DNA from 3 places in the Spirosoma sp. KUDC1026 genome. Region 1 is predicted to be linked to each of the others. Evidence: riboswitches for the same ligand, from Rfam matches in the RefSeq annotation. Region 1 holds a riboswitch; each other region holds the start of a gene.
The links. A riboswitch is a leader RNA that binds a small molecule or an ion and turns the genes downstream of it on or off. The one in region 1 is predicted to bind cobalamin.
Positions count from the first base shown of each region.

Region 2: linked by a shared signal. The riboswitch ahead of HU175_RS23365 (hypothetical protein) and the one ahead of HU175_RS10165 (TonB-dependent receptor plug domain-containing protein) in region 1 are both predicted to bind cobalamin.
Region 3: linked by a shared signal. The riboswitch ahead of HU175_RS23295 (ABC transporter substrate-binding protein) and the one ahead of HU175_RS10165 (TonB-dependent receptor plug domain-containing protein) in region 1 are both predicted to bind cobalamin.

Region 1 is NZ_CP056032.1:2,415,595-2,426,603, reverse strand. Features, by position in the region: gene HU175_RS10190 (histidine kinase) at 1-363, shown strand, start outside; gene HU175_RS10185 (response regulator transcription factor) at 367-1,035, shown strand; gene HU175_RS10180 (aldo/keto reductase) at 1,341-2,333, opposite strand; gene namA (NADPH dehydrogenase NamA) at 2,373-3,443, opposite strand; gene HU175_RS10170 (M14 metallopeptidase family protein) at 3,893-6,730, shown strand; cobalamin riboswitch at 6,836-7,073, shown strand; gene HU175_RS10165 (TonB-dependent receptor plug domain-containing protein) at 7,131-9,107, shown strand; gene HU175_RS10160 (GreA/GreB family elongation factor) at 9,205-9,726, opposite strand; gene HU175_RS10155 (FkbM family methyltransferase) at 9,871-10,614, opposite strand; gene HU175_RS10150 (SDR family NAD(P)-dependent oxidoreductase) at 10,736-11,009, opposite strand, start outside.
Region 2 is NZ_CP056032.1:5,537,901-5,548,909, forward strand. Features, by position in the region: gene HU175_RS23345 (magnesium chelatase subunit D family protein) at 1-16, opposite strand, end outside; gene cobN (cobaltochelatase subunit CobN) at 28-4,353, opposite strand; gene HU175_RS23355 (cobyrinate a,c-diamide synthase) at 4,366-5,775, opposite strand; gene HU175_RS23360 (DUF4256 domain-containing protein) at 5,835-6,404, opposite strand; cobalamin riboswitch at 6,651-6,857, shown strand; gene HU175_RS23365 (hypothetical protein) at 6,980-7,609, shown strand; gene HU175_RS23370 (TonB-dependent receptor plug domain-containing protein) at 7,625-9,835, shown strand; gene HU175_RS23375 (energy transducer TonB) at 9,853-10,296, opposite strand; gene HU175_RS23380 (hypothetical protein) at 10,523-11,009, opposite strand, start outside.
Region 3 is NZ_CP056032.1:5,521,535-5,532,543, reverse strand. Features, by position in the region: gene HU175_RS23315 (pyridoxal phosphate-dependent aminotransferase) at 1-674, shown strand, start outside; gene cbiB (adenosylcobinamide-phosphate synthase CbiB) at 662-1,609, shown strand; gene HU175_RS23305 (RNase adapter RapZ) at 1,602-2,159, shown strand; gene HU175_RS23300 (cob(I)yrinic acid a,c-diamide adenosyltransferase) at 2,160-2,729, opposite strand; gene HU175_RS23295 (ABC transporter substrate-binding protein) at 2,778-4,004, opposite strand; cobalamin riboswitch at 4,033-4,252, opposite strand; gene HU175_RS23290 (acyltransferase family protein) at 4,277-5,461, opposite strand; gene HU175_RS23285 (MFS transporter) at 5,493-6,731, opposite strand; gene HU175_RS23280 (sodium:solute symporter family transporter) at 6,836-8,533, opposite strand; gene HU175_RS23275 (hypothetical protein) at 8,740-9,156, opposite strand; gene HU175_RS23270 (MFS transporter) at 9,273-10,541, opposite strand; gene HU175_RS23265 (hypothetical protein) at 10,605-11,009, opposite strand, start outside.

The sequences.
Region 1 (11,009 bases):
TCTGGCATCGACATTGTGTTCGAAAGTGACGAAGCCGTTAAGCGCCTGACACCCGCTACCGAGATTGGTTTATACCGCATTGCGCAGGAAGCACTGCACAACGCCGTCAAGTACGCCGAAGCGCAATTGATCCGTATTCAGTTGCAAATTGACCGACAAAAAATTACCTTAGCAGTAACAGACGACGGCAAAGGTTTTGCCGTAAAAATACCTAAAGACGAGAATCAGCTATCAATCAACAGAGGGCTTGACAATATGCATACCAGGGCGCGTCTGCTGAATGGTGAACTAATTATTACATCCAAAATGCGAAAAGGAACAAAAGTATTAGTACGGGTTCGTCATACGCTTAACCCGAACTAACTTATGCCAATACGTATCCTTATTACTGATGATCATTCTGTCGTGCGGAAAGGAATCCGAACCCTGCTGGAAGACGAGGATGATATGGAAATTGTGGGCGAAGCCGCTGATGGCGACGAAGCCCTTGCTTTATTATCCGACGCGCAGCCGGACGTGATGCTGCTCGATATTACCATGCCCCGCCTGTCGGGTATCGATGTCCTGAAGGTTGTGTCGCAGGAATACCCGACGATGCATACGCTGATGTTCAGTATGCACAACAACCCGGATTATATTCTGAAATCAGTGCAGTACGGGGCCGCAGGCTACCTGCTGAAGGACACAAGTCAGGACGAGATTTTACGCGCCGTCCGTACGGTCATCAAAGGTGACCTGTATTTTCCGCCAGTGGCCTCGTCCATCATTATTAAACATCTTCGGACGGCCTCGTCCGTTACCAGTGCGGAAGAAGCAGAAGCCACCAGGTCGGCTGGCATCTGGAACCGGATCACCTCCCGGGAGTCTCAGATTTTAGACTGTCTGATCAATGGCATGAGCAGTCCCGAAATAGCCCGTCATTTCGGTGTCAGCGCCAACACGGTCGCCAACCAGCGCGCCAGCATCATGCGCAAAGCCAACGTTAAGAACGTTGTCGACCTAATCCGTCTGGCGCTGGCAGACCGGAAGCGGTGATTAGTTTATTGATTGTATGGGGAGAGTGGCCAGTCGATTTGAAGGGATAGCTTTTGATCGAGCGTTGATTCGCTCTACAACTGAACCGAGCTATGTTTAATGCTAACCGAGCGGGCGTTCCATTATTTCAGCTTAGCTATCTTTTAGTAAATGGCTATAGCTTCGGGGTGATTACTGTCATATTCTACTAAAACGTTAATCTGGAGCAATCATATTTTCCTTGTTTCAGGGAACGTCTTACCCTCATAACAAACAGGCCAGCTCGGGAACGAGCTGGCCTCACTTAACGAAAAGCTATAAACCCTTTACACCAGCTCCAGCGTAGCCAGTTGCTGGTTGATAAAATCGATCTCGTCGGCCGACAACGTTACGTTGATGGCCTGGGCGTTCTGGGTGGCTTGCCCGGCGTCGCGGGCACCTACCAGCGCCGACGTAATGCCGGGCTGCTCGATAGTCCAGCGGATGACCAGCTGGCCCACGGTCGCGCCTTTCTCATCGGCCAGTGGCTTAATAGCCTGCAACAGCTTGTCGGCCTGTTCGATGTTTTCCGGTTTGAAGAACCGATACGTTGCCCGGTGATCGCCGGGGGCAAACTGGTGGCCCGGCCGGATTTTACCGGTTAATAAACCCCGTTCCATCGGGCTATAGGCCAGAATTGACTTGTTCGTTTCCAGTACGTACGGTACCAGCTCGGTTTCGGCGCTACGGTTCAGCATGCTGTACGGCACCTGGTTCGAGGCTATTACCAGCACTTTTTCGGCTTCCTTCATCTGTGCTACGCTGTAATTGCTGACGCCCGCCTGCCGGATTTTACCTTGTTCGATCAGGCGCAACACGGCTTCCATACTTTCGTCGATGGGCGTCGTTTTGTCGGGCCAGTGCATCTGGTAGAGGTCAATGTAATCGGTGCCCAGCCGTTTCAGACTATCTTCACATTCTTTGATGATGCTTTCCCTGCCCGAGTATTTATAGACATCAATGGCGTTGCCGTCGTTGTCCTGACTTTTGAAACCAAAGTCACCTTTTGCCAGATCCCAGCGCATCCCGTATTTGGTCAGAATCTGCACTTTATCGCGGGGAATGCTTTTGATGGCTTCACCGACGATTTCTTCGCTCGTTCCCTGTCCATAAATCGGAGCCGTATCGATTGACGTTACGCCCAGATCATACGACGCTTTAATGGCTTCGACCGCACCGCTGCGTTCAGTTCCGCCCCACATCCAGCCACCAGCGGCCCAGGCGCCAAACGTAATGGCTGACAATTGAATGTCCGATTCACCTAATTTTCTGTATTCCATCGTTGAATTGTTTTGTGTAGTCAAAAAAGAGAAAGCAGGCTAGCGGGGCTTCGCCCGTTCGTATTGCAGAGGCCATGCCAGATCATCACCCAGATCGGTAGCGGCATGAAGCGGGAAATAAGGATCTCGCAGCAGCTCGCGGGCCATCAGAATCAGGTCTGCCTGGCCGTTGCTCAGAATTTCCTCGGCCTGTTCAGCCGTTGTAATCAGTCCCACCGCCCCGGTCAGAATACCCACTTCCTGTTTGATCCGCTCGGCGTTAGGCACCTGGTAATTCGGTGCTACCGGAATTTTGGCGTGTGGTACGTTGCCACCCGTCGAGCAGTCGATAACGTGCACACCGTTGTCCTTAAGAATGCGGGCCAGCTTCACCGAGTCATCGCCGTCCCAACCGCCTTCGGTCCAGTCGGTGGTGGAGATACGCACGAACAGAGGCAGATCAGCAGGCCAAACGGTTTTGATCGCGTCGACAATGGCCAGCAGCAGCCGAATCCGATTCTCGAACGAGCCACCATAGTCGTCGGTCCGATGGTTGCTGATTGGCGACAGGAATTCGTGAATCAGATAGCCATGGGCCGCGTGAACTTCGACTACCCGGAAACCCGCATCCAGCGACCGCCGGGCCGCTTCCCGAAAGTCGTTGATCACGTTTTGAATGCCTTCGGCAGTTAACGTCTTTGGGGCTGACTTCTCAGCATAAAAGGGGATGTCACTGGGCGCGACGGTTTCCCAGCCCCGTTCTTCGGTTGGGGCAATGGCCCCTCCGCCCTCCCAGGGTCGGCGCGTACTGGCTTTACGGCCAGCGTGGGCCAGTTGAATCCCGGCTACGGATCCCTGCTGATCAATAAACTGCGTGATCCGTTTCAGACCCGCAATGTGCTCATCGGTCCAGATCCCCAGGTCGTCGGGCGAGATCCGGCCTTCGGGTGAAACAGCAGCCGCTTCGGTAATAATAAGACCCGCCCCGCCAACGGCCCGGCTTCCTAAATGAACCAGGTGCCAGTCGTTAGAAAACCCGTCCTGGCTGGAGTATTGACACATCGGCGAGACAACAATGCGGTTCTTAAACTGAACCCGCCCGATCGTAATAGGAGAAAAAAGAATGGACATACCCGAATACGCAGATCGATTTATAACACAATAAATGAACAAGCCTGGTCGGCTAATTGATTCAACTTTTTAAATGTTTCCCCGACGCCTGCTGATTGCCAGGCCTCTTTTCCTATCCATACCTTCATACGTTTGGGGAAACGGGCAACGAAAGCGGGTCCGATCACTTTCTGGCATGACTTCAGCCACATATTTTTGGACTAATCGAATAAGCTCGAAATAATGTTTTACATAAGCTATCACTAACAACGATTCCTAAGTAATATTGTAGACCAGACACACCATTTCTTTTCCAGAACGCATCACTTAGTTACTTTTGTCGTTTCTGTTTATTCTGAATTGTTGCCGCTCAACGTCATCTGGAAAACTTTCTACCAGCCTGTCCGGGATGGTACTTTTCGCCCCTCAATTGCAACCAAGCCTAATGTTTACCCCTAAACAAACCCCGCATGACGCGTAAATTTTTCCGCTCATCGACCCTGCTGCTGTTCGCTGGTCTTAGCCTGAGTACAGCATGGGCCCAATCCATCCCGTCGCCGAAGGAGCATTTTGGCTTCAACATCGGCGACGATTACCAGCTGGCTACGTATACGCAGACCGAAGCGTACTTCAAAAAGCTGGCTGCCAGTTCAGACCGGGTTAAACTGGTTGACATTGGCGAAACGGAAGAAGGTCGCCGGCAGTACATGCTTATCGTATCGTCGCCGGAAAACCTGAAAAAACTGGACCGTTACAAAGAGATTTCGCAGAAACTGGCTCATGCCGAAGGTCTGACCGATGAACAGGCAAAAGCATTGGCGTCCGAGGGGAAATCAATTGTCTGGATTGATGGTGGTCTGCACGCAACCGAAACGGTGGGCACCATGCAGCTCATCGAAACGGCGTATCAACTTACCAGCCGGAAGGATCCTGAAACGATGCGAATCCTGGATCAGGACGTCATTCTGCTGACCCATGCTAACCCCGACGGACAGGAGCTCGTTTCTGACTGGTATATGCGGGAGAAAAAAGCGGAGAAACGATCGTTGGAAGGCCTGCCACGGCTGTATCAGAAATACGTTGGCCACGACAACAACCGGGATTTCTTCATCATGAACATGAAAGAAACCCAGAACATGGGGCGCCAGCTGTTCGTGGAGTGGATTCCGCAGATCATGTACAACCACCACCAGCGCGGTCCGGCCGGATCGGTACTGGCAGGCCCCCCCTACCGTGATCCGTTCAACTACGTATTCGATCCGCTGATGGTGACGGGTATCGACGCCCTCGGCGCGGCCATGATCAACCGGCTGAACTCCGAAAACAAACCCGGCTTTACGCGGCTGGGCGGTTCGGTGTTCTCGACCTGGTACAACGGCGGTCTGCGGACAACGACGCACTTCCACAACATGATCGGTCTGCTGACCGAAATCATCGGTGGGCCAACACCTGAGGATATTCCGCTGGTACCAAGCCGCCTGATTCCGAACGGAAACACGCCGTTCCCGGTCACTCCTCAGAAATGGCATTTCAAACAGTCGATCGATTATTCGCTGTCGCTGAACTATGCTGTATTGGGTTACGCGGCTCGTTACAGCGACGAACTGCTGTTTAACATCTACCGCATGGGCAAAAACTCCATCGAGCGGGGTAGTCAGGATTACTGGGGTCTGTCGCCAAAACGGATCGACATGATCACGGAAGAGTACCGCGCCGACCAGAAGAAAGCGAACCCGAATGCTACGCCACGGGGTGTGAACACGGATATTTACGGCTTTATTGCTCCGGGCGGAGGTGTACCTACGAAGTACTACGATTCGGTGATGAAGGCTCCCCCACTGCGCGATCCGCGTGGGTTCATCATCCCGGCCAATCAGGCAGATTTCGCTTCAGCGGTTAAATTCATCAATGCCCTGATCAAAACGGGTATTCAGATTCAGCAGGCTACCGGCGATTTCACCGTTGCGGGCAAGAAGTACCCCGCTGGCTCATACGTTGTGAAGACGGCTCAGGCGTTCCGGCCTCACCTGCTGGATATGTTCGAACCACAGGATCACCCGAACGATTTCCAGTACCCTGGTGGCCCTCCGGTTCGTCCGTATGATGCTGCTGGCTGGACCCTGGCCTACCTGATGAACGTTCAGTTTGACCGGATTCTGGACGACTTCAAAGGCCCGTTCAAAACCATTCCGTACGGTCAGCTACAGTCGCCGGAAGGCCACATGGCGACCACCTCGGGCGCGGGTTACCTCCTGAACGCACAAGCCAATAACTCGTTTATCGCCGTCAACGATCTGCTGGCTGGTGGTGTTGACGTGTACCGCATGGCGGCCGGTGTTAGCGGCAAATCGGGCGTTGCCCCCGGCACGTTCTTCGTACCTGCTTCGGAAAAGGCGAAAACGCTGCTGGACAAATCGGCGAAGAGTCTAGGTATCGACGTAACAAGCATCGCCAAACGTCCAACGGGTACGATGGCGAAAGTAAGTCCCATGCGCATCGCGCTCTGGGATACCTATGGTGGTTCGATGCCATCGGGCTGGGTTCGCTGGATTATGGAACAGTATCACTTCCCGATGAAAGTAATCTACAGTCAGGAAGTTGATGCCGGTAACCTGCGTAAGAAGTACGACGCGATTGTGTTCGTAACCCGGGCCATCCCACAATACACGGGTGAAGACAACGATCCTTACCGAAATTTTGCACCGCGTATTCCGAAAAACGACGAACTACCAGCCGAGTACCGCACGCACACGGGCCGGATCACCCACGAAAAGTCGGTTCCGGAACTGAAGAAATTCCTGGAAGCAGGTGGCGACATCATCACCATTGGCAGCAGCACCAACCTGGCCTATCACCTGGGTCTACCCGTCAAGAACGCTTTGACCGAAGTAACCAGCTCGGGTCAGGAGCGCCCACTGCCCGGCGAGAAATACTATATTCCCGGCAGTGTTCTGCGCGTGAATGTCGATTCGACGCAGCAGGCCACCTGGGGTCTGCCCACCAAAACGGACGTTTACTTCGACGCCAGCCCAGTATTTAACATCGCTCCCGATGCTATCGCGACGGGCAAAGTGAAACCACTGGCGTGGTTCGACAGCGGCAAACCACTACGTAGCGGCTGGGCCTGGGGTCAGGCGTATCTGAAAGATGGCGTCGCGGCTTTCATGGCACCAATTGGTGCGGGCAAACTGTATGCGTTCGGTCCGGAAATCACCTTCCGGGCGCAGGCGCAGGGCACGTTCAAGTTCCTCTTCAACCAGCTTTACGAAACAGACGGCAACTCGGTGGCTGACCTGAACGGCAAGTAAGCAACTGCGATTTTTAGTGTTCTGGCGAAGCGCCCGGTGGATTTTCTACCGGGCGCTTTTGCTTGTTTGCGCCCTCAATCAAGCGAAGTAACCAATACGTTCGTACCTTCGCGCCGGATTCGCGGTGCCCGTCGTCGACCCCAGCGTGGACGGCAATGGCTTAATAGGGAACTCCGGTGGTCTTTGCCGACCAAAACCGGGACTGTCCCCGCAACTGTACTGCTTTGTTTTTCAAGACAGCCGATTCTTTGCTACGTTGGTCACTATTGCCCGTTTCTGGGCAACGGGAAGGCCCGAATCGGTGAGCTAAGTCAGGAGACCTGCCGCTGGTCGTGAGTTGTTTATCGGTACGGAGGATAGCGATAGACAGCGACGGGTATTCACTTTTTCTATGTTCGACATGCGCATTACTACGCGCCTGCTGGCAACCGCCCTGTTGGGACCGGCTGCTCTGGGTATTACTGTACCCGCCCTGGCTCAGGAAGCCAAAACACTCGATGAGGTCGTGGTCACGGCCAACAAATTCCCTCAAAAACAATCGCAGACCGGCAAGGTCGTTACGGTCCTCCCCGATTCGGTGCTGCAACGTTACGCTACGCAGACGGTCAGTCAGCTGCTCACGCGCCAGGCGGGCCTGATGATCGTAGGCGCTCAGGGTCCGCTGGGTTCCAACCAGGACGTGTACCTGCGTGGGGCCTCGGTGGGCAATACGCTGGTGCTGCTGGATGGCGTACCGGTTTATGACCCATCGGGAACCGTTAACGCCTTCGATCTCAACCTGATTACGGTGGGCGAGTGCGAACGGATCGAAATTCTGAAAGGAGCCCAATCAACGGCTTACGGTTCTGATGCCGTTGCCGGAGTAATTTCTATCTCGACGCGTACCGGTTTGGGTAAACGGCCGCTGCGTGTGTCAGCGACGGCCCAGTATGGCACGTACAATACGTTCCGGGGCGGCATTGGTTTGGGTGGGGCTACCGAAAAAGTATCGTATACTCTGCGGTACACGCGCCTGTCATCAACGGGGTTCTCGGCAGCGACGGATCGTGAAAACACGGGCACGTTCGACAAGGACGGCTACCGGCAGAACGCCCTGCTCGGTAACGTAGCCATTGCACTCAATCCGCGGCTGACGCTGAAGCTGCGCGGCCTCACCACGGCCTACCAGACAGACCTCGACGCAGGTGCTTTCGGTGACGAAAAAGATTATACATCCAACAACCGCTTCAGTTTTGGCTCGGCGGGGCTGGAATGGACTCACGAGCGCGGCAAACTGGTTGCGAATTACGGCGTCAGTGGCAGCCGACGCGTCTACAAAGACGACTCGACATCAGTTGAACCGGCCGCTTTTGACAAGTATAGTTACAGTGAATACAGCGGACTGACGCAGTTTGCGGAGGTATACCACACACTGACGGTCCGCAAAAATATCGAGCTGCTCACCGGTGCCGACTACCGCTTCGCCAATACCGACCAGACGTACCGGTCTGTTAGTGAATACGGTCTGTACGAGTCACCACCGCTGGGAGCAGATACGGCCCGTACGGGTCAGTTGAGCCTCTACGCATCGGGTGTCTGGCGGACGCAGAAAGGGCTGTCCGTCGAACTGGGCGGACGTTATAACCACCACTCGGTGTACGGAAATGCATTTACGTACTCGTTCAACCCATCGTACCTGATTCAGGATCAGGTTAAAGTATTTGCTAACCTGTCGTCTGGTTTCCGGGCTCCGTCGCTGTACCAGATTTTCTCGCCGTATGGTAACCGGGCGTTGAAACCAGAACGGAGTCAGTCGATTGAAGCGGGTATTCAGGTCTTCACCAAGGCGAAAAATGCCTGGGTCCGGGCGTTGTATTTCAACCGGCAGGTGCGCGATGTTATCTTCTTCCAGTCCCTGGCAGTGCCGCCCTATACGAGTCAGTACATCAACTTCGACCGGCAGCACGACCACGGGTGGGAGTTTGAAGGGCAGGCGCAACTGGGCAAACTAGCTCTGACCGGCAACCTTACCCTGCTCGACGGTCGGGTGACGACCCAGGCAGCAGGCCGCGACACGACCTACAACAACCTGTTCCGCCGGCCGAAGGTACTGGTCAACTTCACGGCGGGGTATCAGATCACTCCCTCTCTGTTCGCCAGTGCATCACTACGTTCGGTGGGTAGCCGCATCGACCGGTTCTACAACTCGGCCACGTTTGCCACGGAGAACGTAACGCTGGCTCCGTATAGTACGGTTGACCTCTACGCCGAATATCGCCTGAATCAAATCCGCCTGTACGCTGATGTTCAGAACCTGTTCGACAAACAATACGTCGACAGCTACGGCTACAACACCCGCCGACGCACAGCGAATATCGGTGTGCGGGTGAGTTTGTAAGGGAATGTGAACAAAAATAGTTGAGGGGTGTACTAACCGCGACGTATGGCAGTTCGTACACCCCTCAACTATCTTCTTGGCCTGCACAATAAGCAGCTTAGGCTATATCGTACCTGATAGCCACGATCTCCATTTTCTGCTGGCCCTGGGCAGGTGGCCAGGCAATTACCTCTCCTACCCGTTTCCCCTGCAAGGCGCGAGCCAGAGGAGCCGTGAAAGCGATCAAATCCTTGGCGGCATTTGCTTCGTCGACACCAACGATAGTTAAGTGCCGTTCCGTACTGGCTAGCTTTCCCGACAGTATCTTTAAACTAATTGTAGCACCAAAGCGGACGCTATCCTGTTCATGCGTGTTGACCACTTTACTGCTAGAAATACGCTGATTCAGGTTCGCAATACGCCCATTGAGCAGGGCTAGCTGCCGGCTACGCTCATTTAGGTCATCGACTTGGGCGGCCTGTAAATGAGCACGTTCAGTTTCTAAATCAGTGAGTTCAGCACGCAGCAGATCGAGACCGCGGGGCGTTACGTAATTGGGTGTACCCGGTGGTAAAGGCGCGCGAGCCGGTATTACAACGGGGGCATCAGCCGTTTCGTTTTTCAAAAAAGCACTGCTCATAATCTCCTCAGGAGAGAACAATTTGGCGTTACCCCTGATTGAAAAAAACAGACCTATAAGCCGAATTGTTTCTAACTCAGCCAGCTGCAGTCAAACCGTGTCTAGTTTACCGAACACACACAAAAAGATGTACTAAAACTCCTGCTAGCGATTCGGGTAATGAATAAACAGTGCAGTTGTCCAGGAGATTTCTTTGCCGTTGATGCGTTCGGTTTCGTAGTAATCCACCAGCCGCATCTGGTAGCTACGTAACAACTGAAGAATAACCAGTGGGTCGGACTGGCCTTCGTATAGTGTTGCGAAATTCAGCTCCAGCAGGACGGCACCGATTTTCCCCTGTTTGAATAGCTCGGCGGCTCCGTGTAAGACGGGCAGTTCAAATCCCTGCGTATCAATTTTGAGCAGGTCGATACGATCGATGGCCTGCACCGAACAGAAATTATCCAGCGTGTCGACGGGCACAGACTCCACCGACATCAGCTCTTCTTCGGCGAAAAAATTTTCGTTTTTGTCGGGGTTCATGGGCAGAAACGAACTCAACTCCGACACTTTGTAGTTTCGGAATTCAGCCGTGCCCACCTGCTCCCCCAATGCAAGCTGATGACACTGTACACGCGGCCCAAACGACTTGCTCAATAGCTCAGCATAGGTCGTTGATGCGGGTTCGAACGAATGAATGCTCGGCTCGTTCAGGCAGTCCTGCAGAAGCTCGATCGTTTGCCCCCGGTTAGCACCAATATCGAAACAGAGCGGATTAGCTTCAGGTAATAAAATCCGAAGATCGTCCTCCAGTTTGTGCCCGTTCACGATGTTCGGGTAATTTGGGGCCAGGTACACCCCCAGGGGGGTAAAGACAGATCGTACCGCTTTGACAAGGCGCTTTTTCATTTCAGTCAGGTTTGGCGAACAGACAGTGGCGAAAGCCAGCATTTTTTTGAATACGAAAACGCGAAAGGTCACAGATTTACATGACCCGTCTGTTCGTTTCTCCTGAATAAACAACCAAACGTTAGTCTCCTAATTCATTATTGCGCACCGCGGCCTGATCGGTTAGCGTTGCCAAGGCTGAATCGGACAAGGCCGTTTCGCTATCTTTTCCCGCAACGCGCTGCCCTCCCGAACCATCCGTTTCCTTGTCGGGAAGGAGAAATTCGTTTGTTACGGCACTCAGCTCAGCTACCAGATTCGGGCTCAGTCCCTGCACGGCGGCACTCACCTTCGTGGGCCACGACACCAGTCGTTCGGCTTCCCCGTAGCGGCAGGCATCAATGATCTCACCGGCG
Region 2 (11,009 bases), 2.7 Mb from region 1:
AAAATGGGTAATTCATTGTGTAAGATTTTATTCGCTCCGCACCTCCAGTAGGCTTTCGCTTTTTAGATAGACCTCCTGCAAAGCCCGCAGCATTTCGGGCGACGGCTCGGCCCACATGCCACGCTGGGCGGCTTCGAGGAGTCGTTCAGCAATGGCGTTGAGTGCCCACGGATTGCTTTCGGCAAAAAACTGCTGCATGGCCGGATCCAGGGCGTAGGTCTCGCCGACTTTTTCGTACATCCAGTCATCAATGACCTGCGCCGTAGCGTCGTACCCAAACAGGTAATCGACGGTAGCAGTCAGTTCAAGCCCCCCTTTGTATCCGTGTTTTTTAATGCTCTCGATCCATTTGGGGTTAACGACCCGTGAACGGAACACGCGAAGGGTTTCTTCTTTTAGGTCGCGTACGACGGGCTGGGCCGGATTCTGCGAGTCACCGAAATAATGCTTCGGCTGCTGGCCGGTCAGACTGCGGATTGTCGCAATCATACCACCATGAAACTGTAGGTAGTCGTCGCTGTCAAAGATGTCGTGCTCGCGGTTATCCTGGTTGTGGAGCGCTACTTCTACGCTCGACAAACGCTGTCTGAACTCGGTCCGGGCATCGGTCCCCTGAGCCGTTCGGGAGTACGCATAGCCACCCCAGTTGACGTACGCCTGGGCGAAATCAGCATCAGAATGCCAGTTTTTTTCATTGATCAACGGCAAAATTCCGGCACCATACGAGCCAGGAGCTGCGCCAAAAATACGGTAACTTGCCCGTTCTTCGGCTTCGTCAAGCGACATGTCCTGCGCCTGCAATTGGGCTAGCTCTTCCAGGTAATGCTTGCGAATAAAGTTCTGCTCCAGGGGTTCGTCGAGCGCGATAACGCGTTGTATAGCGTCGTCGAGCAGGTCGATCAGATGGGGAAACGCATCCCGAAAAAAGCCGCTGATGCGCGTCGTTACGTCGATGCGGGGCCGACCAAGTTCTTCCAGCGAAATTACCTCAACATCCGTCACCCGCCGACTTTCAGCCTGCCAGACGGGCCGAACGCCCAGCAACGCCAGCACCTCAGCGACATCGTCGCCACTAGTCCGCATAGCGCTGGTGCCCCAGATGCTGATACCCACGTTTTCGGGATAGCGGCCCGTTTCTTTCCAGTGCCGGTCGAGGACTTCGCGGGCGAGTTGCTGCCCCACTTCCCAGGCCGCCTGTGAGGGTAGCGCCCGCGGGTCGACGGCGTAGAAGTTACGGCCCGTTGGCAGGATGTGCGCCATACCCCGCGTGGGGGCACCACTGGGCCCCGCCGGTACATAACCGCCGGACAACCCATGCAGCAGGTTCGAAATCTCGTCGTCCGTACGGGCCAGATTGGGCAGCAGGTGCTCACAGACATACGTCAACACCTGCCGAACACCGTCAAATTTGGGCTGTGCGGGCGACTCGTTGAACGTCTCGAATAGAATCTGGTCGATCTTATCAACGCGAAACCGATGCTGTTGCGCTACCCGGAGTAGGTGGTTGCTCAACTCATCCATCACTTCCAGCGCGTCGGCAGCGGTCACTACAGGACGACCAGCTAACTCGGTAAAGGGCGCGGGTACGGTTGCGAGCCGGGCACCTTTGGCGGTTTGTAAATCATGCAGGTCGAAGCCGAACAGCTGGGTTATTTCGGCGGACAGGCTCGGTGCCGACGCGTTAGGTAAGCGGGTGAGCGATTGCAGCATGTCGACCAGCGCATCACCCATCGGCATCTCGCCCAACGTGTGCAGGCCATTGCGAATCTGAGCCGCTCCCAGTTCGCAGAGGTAGCCGTCAATGTCCTCGATCAGGTGCGCTACGTCTTTGCCGTCCATTTCAGTTAAGCTAACTGGTACACCCTCGGGCGTCATCTCGTCGTCCCAATCGTGTTTATGGTCGCCGTGGTCGCGGCTAAGCATGGCCGAGAGGTCCATGTCCAGATTGGTTTGTTTGATGAGCGTCCAGATTTGCCGTTGCAGCAAGGGCAACTTGGCCGGGTCCATCGTTTCAACCTGGTAGTATTCATCAACCAATTGTGTCAACTGAGCCAGTTCACCGTAGCTGTCGGCGGAGGTCATGGGGGGCGTCAGATGGTCGATAACAACCGCATGAGCCCGTCGTTTCGCCTGCGAGCCTTCGCCGGGATCGTTGATAATGAACGGATAAAAGAGCGGCAGATCACCCAATAACGCATCAGGAAAGCAGTTAGCCGATAGACCAATCCCTTTGCCCGGTAACCATTCCAGCGTACCATGTTTGCCAACGTGCACAATCGCGTCGGCCTGCCAGTCGTCGCGGAGCCAGCGGTACAAGGCGTAATAATGGTGGGTCGGTGGCAGGTCGGGTTGGTGGTAAATAGCATCGGGGTCCATGCCGTAGCCGCGGGGGGGCTGTAACGCCACAAAAGCGTTGCCCAGGTCGAGACCCGCCAGCGCGATGTGCCCGTTGTGAACGTAGGTTTCACCCGGTGGCGGTCCCCACTGTTTTTCTATCTTCTTCTGAATCGCTTCAGGGAGTTCTTTAAACCAATCAGCGTATTGAGCCACCGGCACCTGACCCGCGGCATTGGCCAGTTGCTCGGGCGTTAGATACGTTTGGCCGTACGAACAACGGTCGATCAATTGGTGAATCAATTCCGTCCCCGTAGCGGGTAGGTTTTCAATCTGGTACCCTTCGGCCTGCATCGCGTAGAGCATATTCATCAGCGACGCGGGGGCATCCAGCCCAACCGCATTACCAATCTGCGAGGCCTTTGTGTTCGAGTTAGTAAAGATAAACGCTACCCGTTTTTGCGCGTTCGGCAAGTGACGCAAGCGGGCAAATCGTAGGGCCAGTCCCGTTACGCGCTCCACCCGATCGTCCAGTGGCACGTACCCTTTCGTGGTACGTTCTTTCTCCTTAAATGACACCGGTACCGTAATAATCCGGCCATCAAATTCGGGAATGGCAACGTTCATGGCCGTATCCAACGGGTTCAGCCCCCGGCTCGACGATTCCCAGGGACCTCGTGCCATACCCGGTGTGATTGCCTGAAAAATAGGAACGTTTAGTCGCAATAAGGCCTGCTGTGAGGTTGTCAGCTGGCGACCCAGCCGCTGACGGTCCAGCGGCTGGCGATACAGTTCGTTGCCATCCGTCCGCACGTCGGTCATGGCGTACGAGATGGTATTGATGAGGTTAGCAATGGCTATGCCGCCCCGCTCGGCCTGAAAATAAGAGAAAGCAACCGGTTCGTTGGTGCTTGGCTCGACCGACTTTAGCGAGGAGGTAAATACAGGCAGCGCATTGAGGCCTTTCTCTTCGAGCGAACGTACCAGCGCATCCACGAAAGCCGTGTTGCCGCTGATCCAGTGTGAACGATAAAACGTAATGCCGACGGTGGGCTGGTCAGGATCATGACGTTGCACCCAGTCCGTTAGCTCGGCGTTTTCGGGCAGGTCGGGATGGTAGATGCCGTGCTCGGGCAACTGCATCGGCGCATCGGCTCCGAAGCCTGTCATGAGCAGGTGATCGGATAAAAAATACAGCAGCGACGTTAGGTTCTGGTACCCTCCTGCCTGGACGTAAGCTAATGTTTCGTGCAGAATAGCGGGTGATACGGTCGAAACAGCCGCAAATTCGGGGTTCAGTTCACCTGTACCGCTGATGACAATCAGGTGTTGGCCCTTCTCTTTCGCCCGGCGAACCAACTCGCTAAAGCCGGGTACGCTGCTTGGTCGACCATGTATCCGCAGGATGATAATCTGAGCTGCCCCAATCTCCCGATCCAGGAGTTGCGCCATCTGGGCTTCACTTTTTATGGCGAGCAGGCTGATCCCCGACGTTTTCGGAAACTCGTCCGGCAACTCCTGCAACACGCGGTTCATCGTCAACAGATCCGTATCAGCGTGCGTCAGAAAAACAATCCCCCCTGTCGGCATAGCTGGCTGGCCCAGTTGGGTAGCTGCTTCGGAACCTTTCCAGGTGTAAAACTGAAAGACGTACTCCGACAGCTCAGTAGGCGGAGGCAGAAACCCGTCGGCGGCAATCATGCTATCAATATAGTCGAAAATGGCGATGATCTGCCAGTTGCTGTTAATCGAATGAAACCAGACCGAGTGCCCATCGAACAGCAACGTTACCACGTTAGCCAACGTACAGGGCCCCAGACAACCGCCTTTGGTCATGTGCACCACGTTACGGATTTTTCGGCGCATCCATTCGCTCTTGTACAGCTCGACCGGAATCGGTGCGTACCCCCGATCAACCCGGCCGCAGCAGCAGGCGTTGTAGCAGTACGACAGATGCCCCCGACGCTGCACAAGGTTGATGGCTTTCCCATCGGACCGGGTTACCCGCTGGCGTTTCATTTCAGACATAAGTTATTGGATTGCCAGTTCGGGCTTTATGTGATTGTCGGTACGGAACGAGGAAGACAGCAGGTGCTGAATAAATTCCGGTTTGTCGCCCCAATACAAATGAACGTAGGAGGCAACGGTATTGTGCGTACGGTAAAGCTTTGTGTTGACGGGTACACCTTTGGCGTTAGTCACCGACGCTATGGAAGTCTGGAGCATTGGCTCCTGTTGCGTCGAATAATGAAATTCATGCCCTTTTAGCGTCATACCATCCCAGTCAACGATGCGATAGCCGAGCGTTAACTTCGGAGAAAGCATAGAGGTGGTTATGTTCAGTACGCCCACCATTGGCCATGCCGTACTGTTATTGCGTTGAACTGACTCCGTTTGGATTGACTGACTCAGATACATCAGCCCCCCACATTCCGCGTACGTGAGGCCACCTGCCTGACAATAATCGCCTATACTGGTACGCATGGCTATGTTTTCACTCAGTTGCTGAGCATATAGTTCGGGATAACCACCGGGCAGGTATAGAAAGTCTGTTTCAGGTAACTCCTTGTCGTGTAAAGGACTGAAGAATGTAACCCTACCCCAACGAGCCAGTACGTCCAGGTTTTGCTCGTACGTAAAGGTAAATGCTTCGTCTCGCGCGACGCTAATGCGAAGGTTGCTTTGGGCGGAGGGCTGGGGGGGTGGGGTGTAGGATTGGGGGCTCGGGTTAGGTCTTTGGGTAACCGCCAGCAGTCGATCCAGATTAATCGTTTTAGGCAGTTCCTCCGCAATAGCCTGAATGATCTGTTCATAGTCCGTTTCCGCAGAAATATGCAGCCCCAAATGCCGCGACGGAATGGTGAAGCGCGGGTTTGAAGGCAGGTAACCCAGCGGTTCCACGCCCACGTCGGCGCAGGCATCAGCCAGGAACCGATAATGCGACGCTGAGCCGACGTTATTGAAAATGGCTCCGACCAGATTGATACCTGTATAGAAATGCTTGAAGCCGTACAGCAGTGGCGCTACCGAGTAAGCCATCGCTTTCGCATTGACAACCAGTACGACCGGAATATCCAGCAATTCGGCAATCGATGCGCTACTACCCTGCATCCGGTCGGCCCCGTCGAACAGGCCCATCACCCCTTCCGTGATCGCCACATCGGCACCGCTGGCGTACCGTTGGTAGGAATCCACTACGTGTTCAGGTGACGACATAAACAAATCCAGATTGATGCTGGGCGGCACTCCGCTATGTGCCTCCCCGCTGGCGGCAGTCTGATGATGCCGCGTATCGATATAGTCCGGACCGCATTTGAACGGCTGCACCCGTAATCCTCGATTCGCCAGCGCCCGAAGCAACCCGAGTGTCAGTGTCGTCTTACCGGAACCGCTGGCCGGAGCGGCCAGCAGAAACTGAGAAAATATACTCTGATTTGACATTCAACAAGCAGCTAGAGAACTGGTCCAGGCATCATTCCTAATGACTTTTCACTACGTCCCTAGACCCGTAACGAACCACGGAACCCTCGGGCGCTGTAGTATGAGGAAGCACCATTATGGTACACAAAAACCGTATCATAGCGCCGATCGCAAAACAAAGCTCCGCCTAGTTTACGAATGGCAGCAGGTGTTTGTATCCAGCTTGACGTTTTTAGGTCGAACGGTCCAATCTGCTGCAACTGCCGATACTGCTCCTCCGTCAGGAGTTCGACACCCATGGCAGCAGCAGCAGCATCAACATTATTTTCGGGGCGATTATCTTTTCTCAATTCCAGCGCTTCCCGATCATAGCAAAAACTTCTACGTTCTTTGGGACTCTCGGCTGAGCAGTCATAAAAAATATACTCCCCCGTCTTCGAATCATACCCGACAACATCAGGCTCCCCGCCGGTCACTTCCATATCATCGAGCACCCACAGTTTTTCGGGATTGGCATCTAGCTTTTTCTGTACATCAGCCCAGTCAAGATTCTTGTGCCGGTTTCTGTTTTTCTCGAAACGGGCTTTCAAAAGGCGGAGTAGTTCGTCACGCTGTTCGGGCGACAGTTCCTTTTTGTTGGCTGTTGTCATTATGTCTTTTCTGCTTCCGAGGGGTCGTAGATGGGCCTCGATGATCAAGGTTGTAAAGGAAATAGACGAAGCTCGTAACTCAATGCATCTTTAGGCAAAGGCGAGCCATTTTCTGATCAACGTACAATCTGATTATTTTGTAAAGGGCAGTTGATGAATAAGATAAGTGCTCGCGGGAAACGTAAAACGATTGAGTCAAGAAAAGTAACTCAGTCCGTATAGGACAGAAGTACAGCGAAAACTATACTTTTGCCCCTGTTTTTAGGTGCGCTTCCGCCGGGAAGCGCTTAAAAGGGAATCCGTCGCGCTGCCCGTCAGTGTTAATCGGAGCAGTCCCCGCTGCTGTATAGTTCACACAAACATTCTGACAATCAGGCCACTGTTCCTCATCAGGAATGGGAAGGCGTTGGGATCGAACGAGCCAGAAGACCTGCCCAGAAACGTCATAAACCGGTGTGCTTTCGGGACGAAAGGCAGACAGGAAGTCAGATAGGGTGCGCCTACTAACCGGCGGACACCCCTGCTTTTTGTACGCGCTTTTTACGGGTTTGCCACCACATCAACCGAACAAGCGCATGATCAATCCGCTACTTATCGATTCGTTACTGCTGGGTGTGCAGCACTCCTTCGAACCCGACCATATGGCCGCCGTGTCGGTGCTGGCCTCCGAAAAAGGCAAGTCAGGAGGGCATCACATATGGCGTATCATCTGGCGATCGTCGCACTGGGCGCTGGGCCATTCGTTCACCCTCATTCTGTTTGCCTGTCTGGTGCTGCTGGTCAAATCAGCGCTGTCGCTCAACATTGCCGAGCAGGTCGAACTGGCCGTCGGCCCGTTGATGATCTGGCTGGGGATTGTGGCCATCCGGCGGAATCACCAGCAGACGCACGAGCATTTACATCCAGCACCGTCCACTACGTTCAGCCGGTCGTTCTGGGTCGGTATGGTCCACGGCCTGGCCGGTACGGGCGGTGCCTGCACGGTAGCTCTGACGCTGGCGGCCAGCGATGCGGCCACAGCCGTTTGGATTATTGTGCTGCAAAGCGCGGGCATCATCGTCGCCATGACTCTCTACGGCTGCCTGCTGGCTTTTTCACTGACCAAAGTAGTCGACCGGTGGCAGACGGCGGTTCGGGTTATCAACTATGCGGTGGGCATCTTCTCCATTGCGATCGGCATTTACACGCTGGTCGACATTCTTTAATCGTAACAAGTATTCATGAAACACCGCTACTATCTTGTTCTAGGTAGCTCGATCCAGACCCTTGCTTGTCTGGGTGCAACAGCAACGCTTAGTATACTTAACTCTTTACAGGCGCAATCGATCCCTGCCGACACACTACGAAGCCGGGCGCTGGAAGAAACGATCGTTACAGCCACCCGTTCGGAAACCCGTCGCGACCGGGTTCCGCAGCAAATCGACATCATCACCCGACGTGACATCGAGCAAACGCCGGCCACCGACGTAACAGATCTGGTCAAGAAGCTAGCGGCTGTCAATGTCATTCAGTATCCTAACTTATCGTCGGGCGTTGGCATCCGGGGATTCCGTCCGCAGTTCTCGGGACTGAACCAGCGAACGCTGCTGCTGATTGACGGGCGTCCGGCGGGGGCCACGAATTTGTCGACCATTGGACTCAACAACGTAGAGCGGGTCGAAGTGCTGAAAGGGCCCGCATCGGCGCTGTATGGCTCGCAGGCCATGGGGGGCGTCATTAACGTCATCACCCGGCGCTCCACGGGACCGCTGCGGGGCAATGCCTTCGCTGAGTATGGTTCGTTCCAGACATATCAGGCGGGGGGAAATGTTGGCGGCAGTCTAACCAACCGGCTCGACTTCGATGCATCGGTCAACTACCTCCGGCGGGCGCAGGATTACCGAATCGGAAAAGGTAACCTGTTCCGGAATTGGTTAAAAGGCGATCAGGCCGTAAAATACTACAGCAACAAACCGGCCGAAACGATCGATGATCGCAAGGACGATGGGCAGATCCGGCCCAACACCAAGCTCACCTACTATTCCGGTTCGCTAAGGCTGGGCTATCAGATCAGTACTAACTGGCGAGTGGACGTACGGGGCGAAAAATTCATTGCCGACGACGTTGAATCACCCGGCGACATTACCTACGGCACCACGCAGGCCAGCCTGAAAGATGTTAATCGGCAGGCGGGAGAGGTTGCCCTGCGGGGTCAACTGGCGGCTCACAAACCGACGTTACGGGTCTTTGCTTCCGGCGAAAACAATTTCAACCAGACAACCAACGTATCGGGCAAGCCGGTTACCCCGTTCCTGTCGTCAAATACTGCGAACCGCTGGCAGGGCGTTCAGCTCCAAGATAACTGGCAACTGGGGGGTCATCAGCTTACGGTTGGCTACGATTATCTAAATTCCAGTACGTCGTCTCGTAGCTGGAGCGACGGCGTTACCGAAAAAGCGCCTACGCAGCCCAACTACTCGATTCGGTCGTCGGCGTTCTACGCGCAGGGACAGCTGGCCTTCGGCGGAGATCGTTTCCTGTTGCAGCCCGGTCTGCGGGTGGATGATATTACCTTCTCCGTCAAGGAAACGCCCCTGCTCACTACGTTCAAGCCGGGCAAAACAACCAATCCGTTCGTTAGCCCTAATCTGGGCGCGTCGTTGCGGCTGGCACCCAGTTGGCAGTTGAAAGGAACCGTGGGTCGGGCGTTCGTCACGCCTGATGCGTTCAACGTAGCCGGTTATTCAGAAACCCGCACCTCGACCGGGCGTATCACGATCACGACGGGCAACCCCAATCTGACCAACGAGAACAGCATCAGCTATGACCTGGGACTGACGTTCAGTCGGCACAAAGCGGGTTTCCGGGCCGGTGTCACCTACTTCAACACGGACGTACGCGATCGGATCGCCCGGATCGTGACGCAGGTGAACGAGAAACAGGCCAACGGTGATGTGATCGTCGCGCGGGCTACTTACGTCAACGCGGCCGACTCGGACCTGCGGGGAATCGAATCGGAAATCAGCTACGATTTTGGCGCCCTGACCGCCTATCGGTATTCGCTTCGGCTGTTCGGTAACGCCACAACCATGCTTCGTTACAGCGAAACTCTTGTTAGTACCGACGGTAGTGCTACCCAGCGGGACATTGCCAACGTAGCGAAAATGAACCTGAACGCTGGTCTTGAATACGATTCGTTCAGGGGGTTACAGCTGCGTTTATTGAGCCGGTACATAGGACATCGCAAAGACACAGATTTTACGGATGCTGCCAACCCGGAGATCCAGTATCCGGAATACCTGGTGCTCGACCTGAGCGCATCCTACACGCTGGCTAAACATCATACGCTGGGACTACAGATCGCTAACCTGACCGACGAGAATTACTACGAAAAACGGGGCTACAACCTGCCCGGTCGCTCGTTGTCGGTCCGCTACCGGTTTTCGTTTTGAGATGAACAAGTACGTTTTTACAGGATCGTAAATAAAACGGGCAGGCTGGTCCGTACGTTGACAGCCTGCTCGTTTTTCTGACCGGGAATCCAGTCCGGCATGCCCTTAATAACCCGCACGGCTTCTTCGTCGCAACCGCCACCTACACTCTGCGTGACTTGTACGTCGGTAATCTTACCAGTGCTGGTCACGACAAAACCCACGATCACCTTGCCCTGAATTCCGGCGCGCTGTGCTGCGGCAGGATACCGGAGATTCTGCATGAGATACGTATTCAACCCTGTTTGCCCGCCGACCGGCGCCGGTGGCTGATCGACAACGGTGTACACTTCACCAACTAGTCCGGATGGGTTCGGATCAACATTTTTCCGGGAACACATCAGCGTCAGCATCATCAGGCAGACCGCCAGTACGTAACGTTTCCAAACGGAGTAGACAGTTCGGGGGTTATCGTTTAGCATACAAAAAGTCTATTTCTGGTGAGATGAGAATCTTTTTTCTGATTTTTCTATCCTTAGTTCTGAGTTACGGTATTGTTGCTTTCTGGACTGGCGACTGGAACGCCACCCAGTGGGACACGGATAAATCGGAAGCATCTAAACTAATTGGTGGAGCAATTCTCCTGTTCTTCTTTATTCTCTTCCAAAACAGGCTCAACTGGCCAAAGTAATGCTTGAGAGAGGCATCTCAGAGTAGAGATGTTTTGGATATGTAGACGACACCCCGCCCGTTTTTGCTGTTGCAAAACGAGAAGCCCTCACCCGAATGTCCTCGTCCACAGACGGCATCGGTAGCGGAAATATATAGTCGTTGCTGACTATCCAGATACAGACTACGCAGCTGGTGTAATTGGGGCAGGTCAATTCGACGGCCAGCAGACGTAACGATACCCGGCGTTTCAAAAATGCCGGTCGTAGCCGTCGGACCATTCAGGAACACCTGATTGATTTTGTAGCTTACCCCGGACGAGTTGACAACAGGGCTAATCGAAAACTTATTGATCGCCTGACCAGAAGACGAGGAAATCTCAAAGGCTGGATTATGGCGCGTATAAGCCTTCCAAGTCTTGCCATCATCAACACTGTAATTGCTGGCGTTGGTTAAAAACTGTCCGTTCGCTAAACCCGTCATCGTAAACAGAGTATCCTGTTGTTTAACAACGCTGAACATGCCA
Region 3 (11,009 bases), 2.7 Mb from region 1:
ATTTTATGAATTGGGATCAGCTAGCCCAGTTACCCCAAATGACGAGCGATCTGGTATTTATCTGCAATCCAAACAACCCGACCGGTGCCGTTTTTGGACAGTTGGCGGATTGGATCGCCCAAAATCCACAGACGCTGTTTGTTGTTGATGAAGCTTTCATTGAGTTTACCGATCAGCTTGACACTGCTATTTCGTTGTTGAATCAATTCAGTAACGTAGTCATCATGCGGTCGCTGACGAAAGCTTACGCTATTCCCGGCTTACGACTGGGCTACGTCGTTGGCTCGTCGTTACTAATTGATCGATTGAAGGCCGTCAAACAACCCTGGACGGTAAACGCGATGGCCCTGGCCGCCGGACGGCATATTTTTGACAATTTCGATTCTGTTCAACTGCCGCTGAGTCAGTTGCTGGCGGATAAACAACTATTCATAAATGCGTTGTTACGTAACTCGGCAATACAAGTTTACGATAGTGGTACCCATTTCTTTCTTGCCCGAACCCAGAAAGGTACAGCTGCTCAGTTGAAGACGTATCTGATCGAAAACCACGGTCTATTGATTCGGGACGCGAGCAATTTTCGGGGTTTGGAAGCGGGTCATTTTCGGGTTTGTACGTTATCACCCGAAAAGAACGCTTTACTCCTTGACGCGCTGACAGCATGGAACAATTAGGGCTCTTTGCATTACCGCTACTGCTGGGCTATGTGCTGGACCTGATAGTTGGTGATCCTGACAACTGGCCGCACCCCATTCGAATCTTTGGCAACCTAATTGCCAAGGGGGAGCGGCTTCTTAACAAAGGAAAACTCCGATTCTGGAAAGGAGCCGCCCTGGCCCTTAGCTTGTGCATACTGGCTTGCTTATTTTTTCTTGGCCTGAACCAACTCACGTTGTCCATCCATCCGGCGCTGTTTGTGCTCACCAATGCCCTTTGGGTGTGGTACGGCCTCGCCAATCACAACTTGATCCGTGAGGGGAAAGCCGTTTTTCGGGTGTTGGAACAGGAAGGTGTAGAGGCTGGCCGTCGACAACTGTCGCGGATTGTGGGTCGTGATACATCACAGCTAAGTCCACAGCAGATTCGGATTGCGGTGCTGGAAACGATGTCCGAAAACCTCAGCGACGGTGTTATTGCACCACTGTTCTTCTACGGGCTGGCGGGCGTTCCGGGAATGATGACCTACAAAATGATCAATACGCTGGATTCAATGATTGGCTACCGGAGTGAGCGGTACGAACAGTTTGGTAAATTTGCCGCCCGTCTGGACGATGTAGCTAATGTCATCCCTGCCCGGTTGACGGCGCTACTCATGGTGTTGGTTACGGGTAGTAAGCGCGGATTAAAGTTTGCGTTGCGGTACGGTAATCGGCATAAAAGCCCCAACGCGGGTTATCCCGAAGCTGCCCTCGCTGGGATTCTCAATTGCCGCTTTGGTGGGCCGAACATGTACCATGGTGTACTAGTCGAAAAACCGTATATCGGTGAACTGGATCGCCCTATTGCACCAAACGAAATTGACCAGGTAAGTCAAATCAACCACCGAACCTGCCTGCTCGTGGTGACTGGTCTGGTGGGTCTTCATTACCTGTTACGTATCTATGGCTAGATTTATTATCTCCGGCGGACCCGGCGCTGGCAAAAGTACCCTGCTCAATGCCTTACGCACCGCCGGTTTTTTATGCGTTGACGAAGTATCCAGACAACTGATTCAGGAGCAGGTCATGCTTAGCAGTAGCTGTCTGCCGTGGATCGATCTGGACTGTTTTGCCAAGTTGGCGCTCCAGCGAATGATCGACCAGTATGAAAAGGCTTCTACCGATGATGATACGTCCATTACGTTCTTCGATCGGGGTATTCCCGACATAATCGCTTACCTGCGAGTGGGCGGCTTACCGGTCGAAGAAGCCTGGTATCGGGCTGCCGGGCAGTTTCCTTATGATCCACTGGTGTTTATGGCTCCCCCCTGGGAAACCATTTATGTGAACGACAGCGAGCGCTGGCAAACGTTTGAAGAAGCCTCAGCGCTGCACCAGGCGCTGGTTGAAACGTATCAGGCACTTGGGTACAAAATTCAAGAGTTGCCCCAAACCAGCGTAGCCGACCGCGTTACGTTTGTTCGTAACGCGGTCGGCCTTTTACCACGGTTTGCTTCCTGATTACTTAAAGCGTTTGTAAAGAAAGAGTTGCCATTTCTCTTCGGCCACACCAGCTTTGTCCATTTCGGCACGGGCCAGCGTGAAAAACAGATCCGACAACCGGTTGATATAGGCCGGAATGGCATCGTGTACGTCGTCTGTCTTTATGAGTGATACCAACCGGCGTTCGCCCCGGCGAATCTGCGTGCGCGCTACGTGGCAGAGGGCTGAAATCTCGTTGCCACCCGGTAAGAGAAAATAATCTGATGGCGACGACATGCCCGCTTCCAGTTCATCGATCCACTGTTCGCAGAAATCCGAGCCACCTTCCGGCATGGGGTTGGTATTGACTTTCTTGGCGGTGGACGGCCGGGCCAGATGGGACATCATGTCCATTAAATCCTTCTGAATCTTGTGCAGGTTCGGTTGCCACGGGTGGTCATTGCCAAGCTTGACCCGTAGCAGACCGATGGTGGAATTAGCTTCGTCCAGTGTGCCGATGCAGTCAACCCGGACATCGTCTTTGTCGACCCGGCTGCCGCCGAAAAGTCCGGTCGTTCCTCTGTCGCCTTTTTTTGTGTAGATCTTCATGACTTATTGTCTGTTACGTAATAATGGACTCAGTTCCGGCAGCGCCTGTTAGTTCAACTGTTTGTAATAAACCAGCTGGTGTTTGGGAAGTAATTTGGGGTGCATAATTTTGATCAAGTCGGCCAGTACCACGTGCGGGTTTACAGCGCCCGATTCCCAGTAGTCGTTGGCGCCCCGGTTGTTCATGCGCTTGCCGTAGCTGTACATCTGACCCGATTTAAAGGGGGCGAAATCGGCATACCGACTGTCTTTGGCCAATACGTCTTTTTTTGAGCTCACGCCGTTCAGACCGATGTTGAGCCAGTAATCAGCGTTGAGGGCAATGGGATAAACCGCTTCAAAATTCAGGGGTAGACTACCCGTTGTTCGTCGGTTCGACCAGGGGTAGCTACCGCCCGCGTCCAGGAAGAAGCGGGTAATGTAGCTATCGCCGTCGGGTACGAACCAGGCGTCTTTCGCGTTCATCCCGCTGATGATGCTGGGTTTACTGGCAACGTTTCGTGCCAGGGCCGCCAATCGGTTGTACTCCCGTTCGACCTGCGCAAATTTTTGGTTAACCAGCGCTTCTTTGTTGAGCAGGGCCGCCATCAGCTTTACCCATTCGGCCCGCCCCAGAGGGGTCGTTTCTACCCATTCCGAATTGATTAGCACGGGGACTCCAGCATTACGTAATGTCTGATACCGGTTCATTTGTGCGGTTGGGCTGCCTGTTGCCATCAGCAGGTCAGGTTGCAGGCTAACCAGTTGTTCCTCGTTCAGCGTCTGGTCGTGGCCAACTTCCTGCACTTTCCCCGCGTCGATACGCTGGATGACTTTAGGCGACGATACGTATTTCAGATTACCAAGTCCAACAATCTGCTCTTCGGCCTCCAGAAAACCGGCTAGGCCAACGTGCATAGAGGACATGAGCACCATACGTCGAAGCGGAATCCGGATAATCTGGCTGGGTGCATACCCTTTGGGCGCGGGTGTGCCCCGTTGCACCAGTACGTAACGCACTGTATCGGTCTTTTTTTCGAATGGGCTAATAATGGAAACCAGTTTATAGTTTCCAAAATATTGGATGGTGAATCCACGGGCGTAACGAACAGTGATCCGGTCTGGCGTGACCCGGTTGGATGCTGATCTTTTGGATGGTGCAATTGATTGATTCCGAACGGCCGATGGCTGGGCAAGCGTAGAGAATCTGGTCAGACTAACCAGAACGAGACAATACAGAAAAAGGCGGGCTAAATGCGTACGCTGCCCGCTACTGGAGAGATTTTTAGAAAACATACATCGATGAGCCTTTCTGCCGAAAGCTATTGATCAACGCGACAAAGGCAGGTCTTCTGACTTCCCCAGCGCCCCCGCCTTCCCATTCGATGCCGAACAGTGGCTAAGTAATGGAGCGCCTTGATTGTGGGGTTACAGCAGCGGAGACTGTTCCGGATTTTCACCGAGTCGGCAGGCCGACGGATTCCCTATTAAAACAAGTTCGTTTCAGTCAGAAACGAACTGTTACCTCTGTGCTTTATACGGCAAAAGTACAATAAATAAGCAGACGCCTATACCCGCTCCGGGTTAGCAACTTTGACGGGTTTATCACCGGGGGCAAAACGGTCCTTTAGTTTCAGGAACTGCTTCTCGAAATACTCGTAGGACAGCCAGGCTACCAGCGTCGTGAGGGCATAACTGGATACGTAAAGCATCACCGAAAAGCCTGTGCTGTAGGGTATGAACTGCCGGATAACATACAAGCAAAGGACGATAACAACGGGGTGGTACATATAAACGCCGTACGAAATCTTGCCCATGAATGTGCAGAACCGGTTTTCGAGGTTGATGATCGAATTCGGATTACGCGCCAGGTTCATCAGCAGAAAGACGAAAAACAGGGCGTACCCTTCGTAATTCAAACCCGGAATCCGGTAGCCTGTTGCCAGCAGATAGACCAGTATAGCGTACACAACCACCTGCACCCACTTCTTATATAGAAAGGTTAGAACAGGATGCTCAATGAAGATCAGGTAAGCACCGATGCCGCCAATCGCCATTGCGCCGATGCGAAAATGCGCCAGAAAATCGGAAAGAAGCAGTTGGGTAGTTCCGGCGGTGGGCTGTATTGAGCCAGGACCGAAACGTATCCAGAAAAAAGCTCCTGCCAGGATGAGGGCAATACTGCCCAGTATCAATAGCGTTCGGCGTGGACGTACGCTGCCGATCAGCCACGGCCAGATCAGGTAAAACTGCTCCTCGACACCAATCGACCAGGTGTGGGAGCTGAACGGCATTTCGTGGTACAACGTAATGGCAATGTTGGGCATTACCAACAGGAAAAATCCCAGCTTGGGCCAGAAGTAATCGTAAGTGTGCTCCGACCAGCCCGGTACGTATAGCGCCGGAATATGAGGAAAGACAAAGAAGCTCAGCCCGATAATCAGGAAATAGAGTGGCCAGATGCGCAGAATCCGGCGGACGTAGAAATTACCCGTGGCAATCCGGCCTGCGTATTGCTTTTCGGCCAGGAGCAGGTACGTAATAAGAAAGCCACTCAGCACGAAAAATAACGCTACCCCCAGCCGACCAGCCTGGTAAATCTGCGGATACTCGTTGGTGCGGTCAAAGGCGTCCGTAAAGCCAAAGATTGATTTGAACTGCTCGATGTGGTGAAATACCACTGCCGATGCGGCAATAAAGCGAATGCCGTTGAAACTAGGGAAGTACACCTGTGCCGGGGAGGCTGGACGCATGGTGTTGGGCAATTGGTTGAAAAAAATAGACCTAAAGTTCTACATAATCCAAGTCTTTGCCAAATGTCTCGTCGAGTTGGGTGAGCGACCAGAAGCCTACCGCGAAGCAAACTGCCGATACAACAGCCCCAGCGCCAAGTACGCCAATAAGCGGTTTCATAGCCTGAAAAGCAGGAATGGAGATCAGCGTTGTGGCCCGTACGTTGTTGGCTACCGACGTGGTAGCTGTTGAACGCAGGTTCGTGCCGAAACTCTCGGCGGTGATGGTCAGGAACATAGCGATGTAACCGATCCCAAAACCCATACCCATGCAGATGGCATAAAAAGCATCTGTCGTTTTGAGAATACCTGAGAGATAAACACCCACAAAAACCAAGGTCAGCCCCATCATCAAGCCGATTGCCTGTCGACGTGAGCGGAGGTACTGGCTGAAAATACCGCTCAGCAAATCGCCAACGACGATACCAATGTAGGTAAACATGACGCAACGACCCGGCGGCACGGCGGCTTCCAGCCCCATCGCCTGGGCAAACTCGTTGCCGAACGTTGCCAGCAGGCCAATGACCAGATAGGTTGGTAACGAAATTCCCATGCAATAAACGTAACGCATCAGCCGCTCACGCGGACTAAACAACGACCAGAAGTTGCCCCGGCTCGTAGCGGTTTGCTGTACGCGGGTAAACATGCCCGACTCAAAAATGCTCACCCGTAGCAACAATAGGCCCAGCCCCAGGCTACCACCGATGAAATACGTCGTACGCCAGGTATACAGCGTAACGGTGAAGTAGGCCACTACCGCTCCAAACAGGCCAACGCTGGCCACCAGCGAGGAGCCATAGGCGCGCAGTTCCTTGGGCAAAATCTCATTAACCAGCGTAATACCGGCACCCAGTTCACCCGCCAGACCAAAACCGGCTACGAAGCGTAACACCGAATACAAGGTGGGGTCGTGGACAAATCCGCAGGCAATATTTGCCAGCGAGTACGTCAGAATCGAGCCGAATAATACCGACAACCGCCCCCGCTTGTCGCCTAGAATACCCCACAGAATCCCCCCCAGCAACAGACCGGCCTGCTGGAAATTCAGAATCCGCCCCCCAATCAGCGAAACGTCTGTATTCGATAAGCCTAGTTCCTGTAAGCTCGGTACGCGGACAATGTTGAACAGCAGTAAGTCATAGACATCGACAAAATAGCCCAGGGCAGCCACAATAACGGGCAGTGAAAACAAGGGACGGAGCGAAACGGAAGGCGGGGCGGGTTGGGTCATGCTGAACTGCGAAAATGAAAGAATAAAGAACCGAAAAGAGCCTCAAAAATACGTGCCTTTACCAGCATGTATTTTTGAGGCTCCCAACGAAAACCAGCGACTAACTACCAGAACCGGACGTAGAGCGCCGAGATGATGAGCATCACAACCGTAATGAGCGCGACATGATTTGGGGCCAGACGGAACATGCTGGCGTCGATCTGAAACGCTTTTTTGCTGATCGCTGGGCCGGCTAGACTAATCGCCACCATCAGCAGAATCGTAAATACGAACGTCCAGCCCATGCAGATCAGAAAGGGAATCTCGTAACCACCATTACCAGTTGGGTAAGCAGTATAAAGAATTGTGTCATTCCCGAATAGGGCAGGAGCGTAGTTGTTGAATAGAATCGCCAGCGCAAAGCTGGCCAGAATACCGATTACAGCGGCTGAGCCGGTTGTCCGCTTCCAGAAGAAACCGAGAATGAAGACAGCAAAAATACCGGGGCTCAGGTAGCCCGTATATTTCTGAATAAATGTAAAACCACCTTCGGCGCCAATGCCCAGTGTATCCTGCCAGGTCAGACCGATCGATACCAGCATCGCAGCCAGAATCGTAACCCGGCCGGCCCAGACCAGTTGTTTTTCGGAAGCGTCCTTGCGGATATATTTCTGGTAAATATCCAGGGTGAAAATCGTCGAAATGGAGTTGGCTTTGCCTGCCAGTGAGGCCACGATAGCGGCTGTCAGGGCGGCCAGCGACATGCCGCGCAAACCCGATGGCAGGAACGATAGAATCGCCGAATAAGCGTTATCGGCCAGAAGCACACCGTTCGGTGCCATTTCCTGTTGCAGGCTTCCGTTCTTGTACAATACGTAGGCAGCCATACCAGGAACCATAACGATGAGCGGCATGAAAATCTTCAGGAGAGCCGCGAAAAGAATACCTGTCCGGGCCGTTTTCAAATCGGCCCCCAACGCCCGTTGCGTAATGTACTGGTTACAACCCCAGTAGTTCAGGTTCACGATCCAGATACCGGCAACGTACATGCCAATGCCCGGTAGCGTCAGGTACTTGTTGATGTCGGCCTGCGACGCGTTCGGACCTGGCTTTTCGTAGATCATGTGAAAATGGTCTTCTGCGTCGTTCATCATGGCTTTGAAACCAGCAATAACGTCGTTGCCGAGGCCAAACTTTTCGCTCACCAGCGTCATCGCGATGTACGTCGTTACCAGACCACCAATGACCAGTACCAAAACCTGGATAACGTCCGTGAAGCCAATTACTTTCATCCCGCCCAGCGTAATCAGCAGGGCAAAAATGCTGAGGCCGATAACGATGGCGTGAAAGTAATCCGGTCCCGCCAGGTTACTGATTGCCAGTGCACCTAGAAACAGAATTGATGTCAGGTTGACGAATACGTATAAAAAAAGCCAGAAAATGGCCATAATTAGACTGACAGTCTCGTTGTAACGCGTCTTCAGGAACTGCGGCATGGTGTAGATGTGGTTCTTGAGGTAGATGGGCATGAACCACACCGCCACAATGATGAGTGCGATAGCCGCCAGCCATTCGTACACCGCTACGGCTACCCCGAAGGTGAAGCCATTTCCCGACATGCCGATAAATTGTTCGGCCGAGATGTTCGACGCAATCATGGATGCGCCAATGGCCCACCAGGTGAGCGATCCTTCGGCCAGGAAGAAGTCTTTGGTATCGAGGTTGGTCGACTGCTTTTTCTTGTAAATCCAGTATCCGTAGGAGGACACCCCGATAAAATAGAGAAAGAATATAATGTAATCAATCAGGCTTAGCTGGTTCATTGCGGCACGCAGAAATGAGTTTGGATAATAAGCGGTAAAAAAGCAATTATTTCTTGAAAAAGACGAGATTTAGCAAAATCATTTCCTAATAATTCTGTTTTCTGCCGATATGTCATACACATGAATACGGTTTGTTTGTAGAGCCGGCAGACAATAAAAAAGCACGGAACGAAGTCCCGCGCTGGTAAGCCAAAAGAAAAGAGTATTTACTTCATCGTGACGAAACGGGTAGCCGTTTGCTGAACCACCGTTGGCGTGGTCAGGTTGAACGTAACTTCCTCGGTCTGATTTCCGCTCGATAGCCGGAACGTGTATTTCCCGTCGGGAATTCCGCTCAGATCGAATTGCTGACGATACGTGTTACGTTTGCCTGCTTTTTGGGGGAGCGTTTCGGAGAATAACTGTTTGCCGCGTTCGTCGTATAATTCAACGTTGATTTTGTCGGTCAGCTTAAACTTCTCAAGGTGTAACCACACTTTAGACGTCGCAGCAGCCGGATACATGACGGCTGCGAATGATTTCTGAGCGGATGGTGAGCCATCAATTGGGCTCGCCGATGCAGCAGTGAAGATAGTAAATGCTACAAGTAAACTGCTGGTAATCAGACGGAAGTAAGTTTTCATGGGAGTGCGATTTAGTTAGTGTTACAGAACTGAATTCACTCCAATGATGCACTTGACCAGGCGTAACGCTGCCGTTTAGGAACAACGGCCGATTCGGCTGATGGACGGCGAAAAGCTTAATCTTCCAGGTAATTCAGGTCCTTGCCGTGCGTCTCAGGTATGCTGGCAATGGAATAAAAACCGATGAGAAACGCGATTAGACCAACGACGGCGCCCGAATTGATAACGCCTATGGGGGACTTCAAGACCTGATACGTCAGCGTCATCGGAATAACCAGCCCCCGTACCATATTCGGAACAGTCGTGGCAGCTGTGGCGCGGAGGTTGGTGCCAAACTGCTCGGCGCCAATGGTAACAAACATGGCCCAGTAACCAATACCAAAGCCCATAACCAGGCAAAGACCATAGAGCAGTGTGGCTGTCTTAATGCCGAAAAACAGATAAACGACGCTGAAGATCAACGCTATGCTCATGAGTACGGCAACGCCTTTTTTCCGGGAGTGCAGTGCGTGACTAATGAAACCGCTGCTCAGGTCGCCAAGGGCCAGACCAACGTAACACCACATGATGGCGAGACCCGGCTGAATTTCGTCGGGAATTCCCAGCGCGACCCCGAATTCGTTTGAGAAGGTTGACAGAATACCGATGACAAACCAGGTCGGCAAACCAATGCCGATACAGCGTAGGTAACGCCCCAGCCGATTCGCGTTGGTGAAGAAGGAAAAGAAGTTACCGCGGCTAACGCCTACCTGCCCCGTTACGTCTTTGAAGATACCGGATTCAACCACACCAACCCGCATCAGCAACAGGCCAACCCCCAGTAAACCACCCACGAAAAAAGCCATCTGCCAGTCGAACAGCTTTACGGTAAAGTAAGCCACAACCGCCCCCGACAAACCGATTCCGGCAACCAGGGAGGTACCAATGGCCCGTTTTTCCTTCGGCAGAATCTCGCTGACCAGCGTAATACCCGCTCCCAGCTCACCCGCCAGGCCCACGCCCGCAATAAAACGCATGATGGCGTAGTACGTAGCCGGGTCCATGAACGTAACGTTTTTAACGAAGCCGCAGGCAATGTTGGCAATGGAATACGTCAGGATCGAACCGAATAAAACCGACAGGCGACCTTTTTTATCGCCAATGACGCCCCAGAGAATACCGCCGATCAGCAAACCGCCCATCTGCCAGTTCATTATGGCTGTACCGACCGAGGAAATCTGTTCGGCATTCAGACCGAGGTCCTGTAAACTCGGCACCCGAACAATTCCAAACAGAAGCAAATCGTAGATGTCAACGAAGTAGCCAAGGGCCGCTACGATAACGGGTAAACTAAATAGACCAGCTTCGACGGTCTCGGATTTTTGCGGAATAGTTGGAACAGCCATGCGGCAGAATTAATTGAAGACATTCAACAATTCTGCAATAATACGAAATGACCAAAGAAAGCACTACTCCTTGTCGGTTGGTGTACCCGTCTCAGGAGAGTACATGCCGGCACTGTCCGGGGCGGGCGAGTCACCGGATGCGTCATCGGCAGCGATTGCTGTATAGGCGGACTCATGAGTAGGAATAACCGTCGGTACGGGTCGAGCGACGGGTGCCGGCTTTGGCAGAATTTTATACACGTTGTAGGCCAGTCCCAGCGACCAGACTTTCAGGGCTGCCCGAACGAAAATAACAGCCTGCTGTACCAGAAAAAGCAGGCTAATCGTCAGCCAGCCACTCATCGTTACATGCTCTTCAACCAGAAAATACAATCCGAAAACAGCTGTACCGATCAGAATCAGCAACCAGTAAAGACCATACGTTTTTCCCGGATTTTTCAGAACCAGCCGACCGGCGCGACCAAAGGC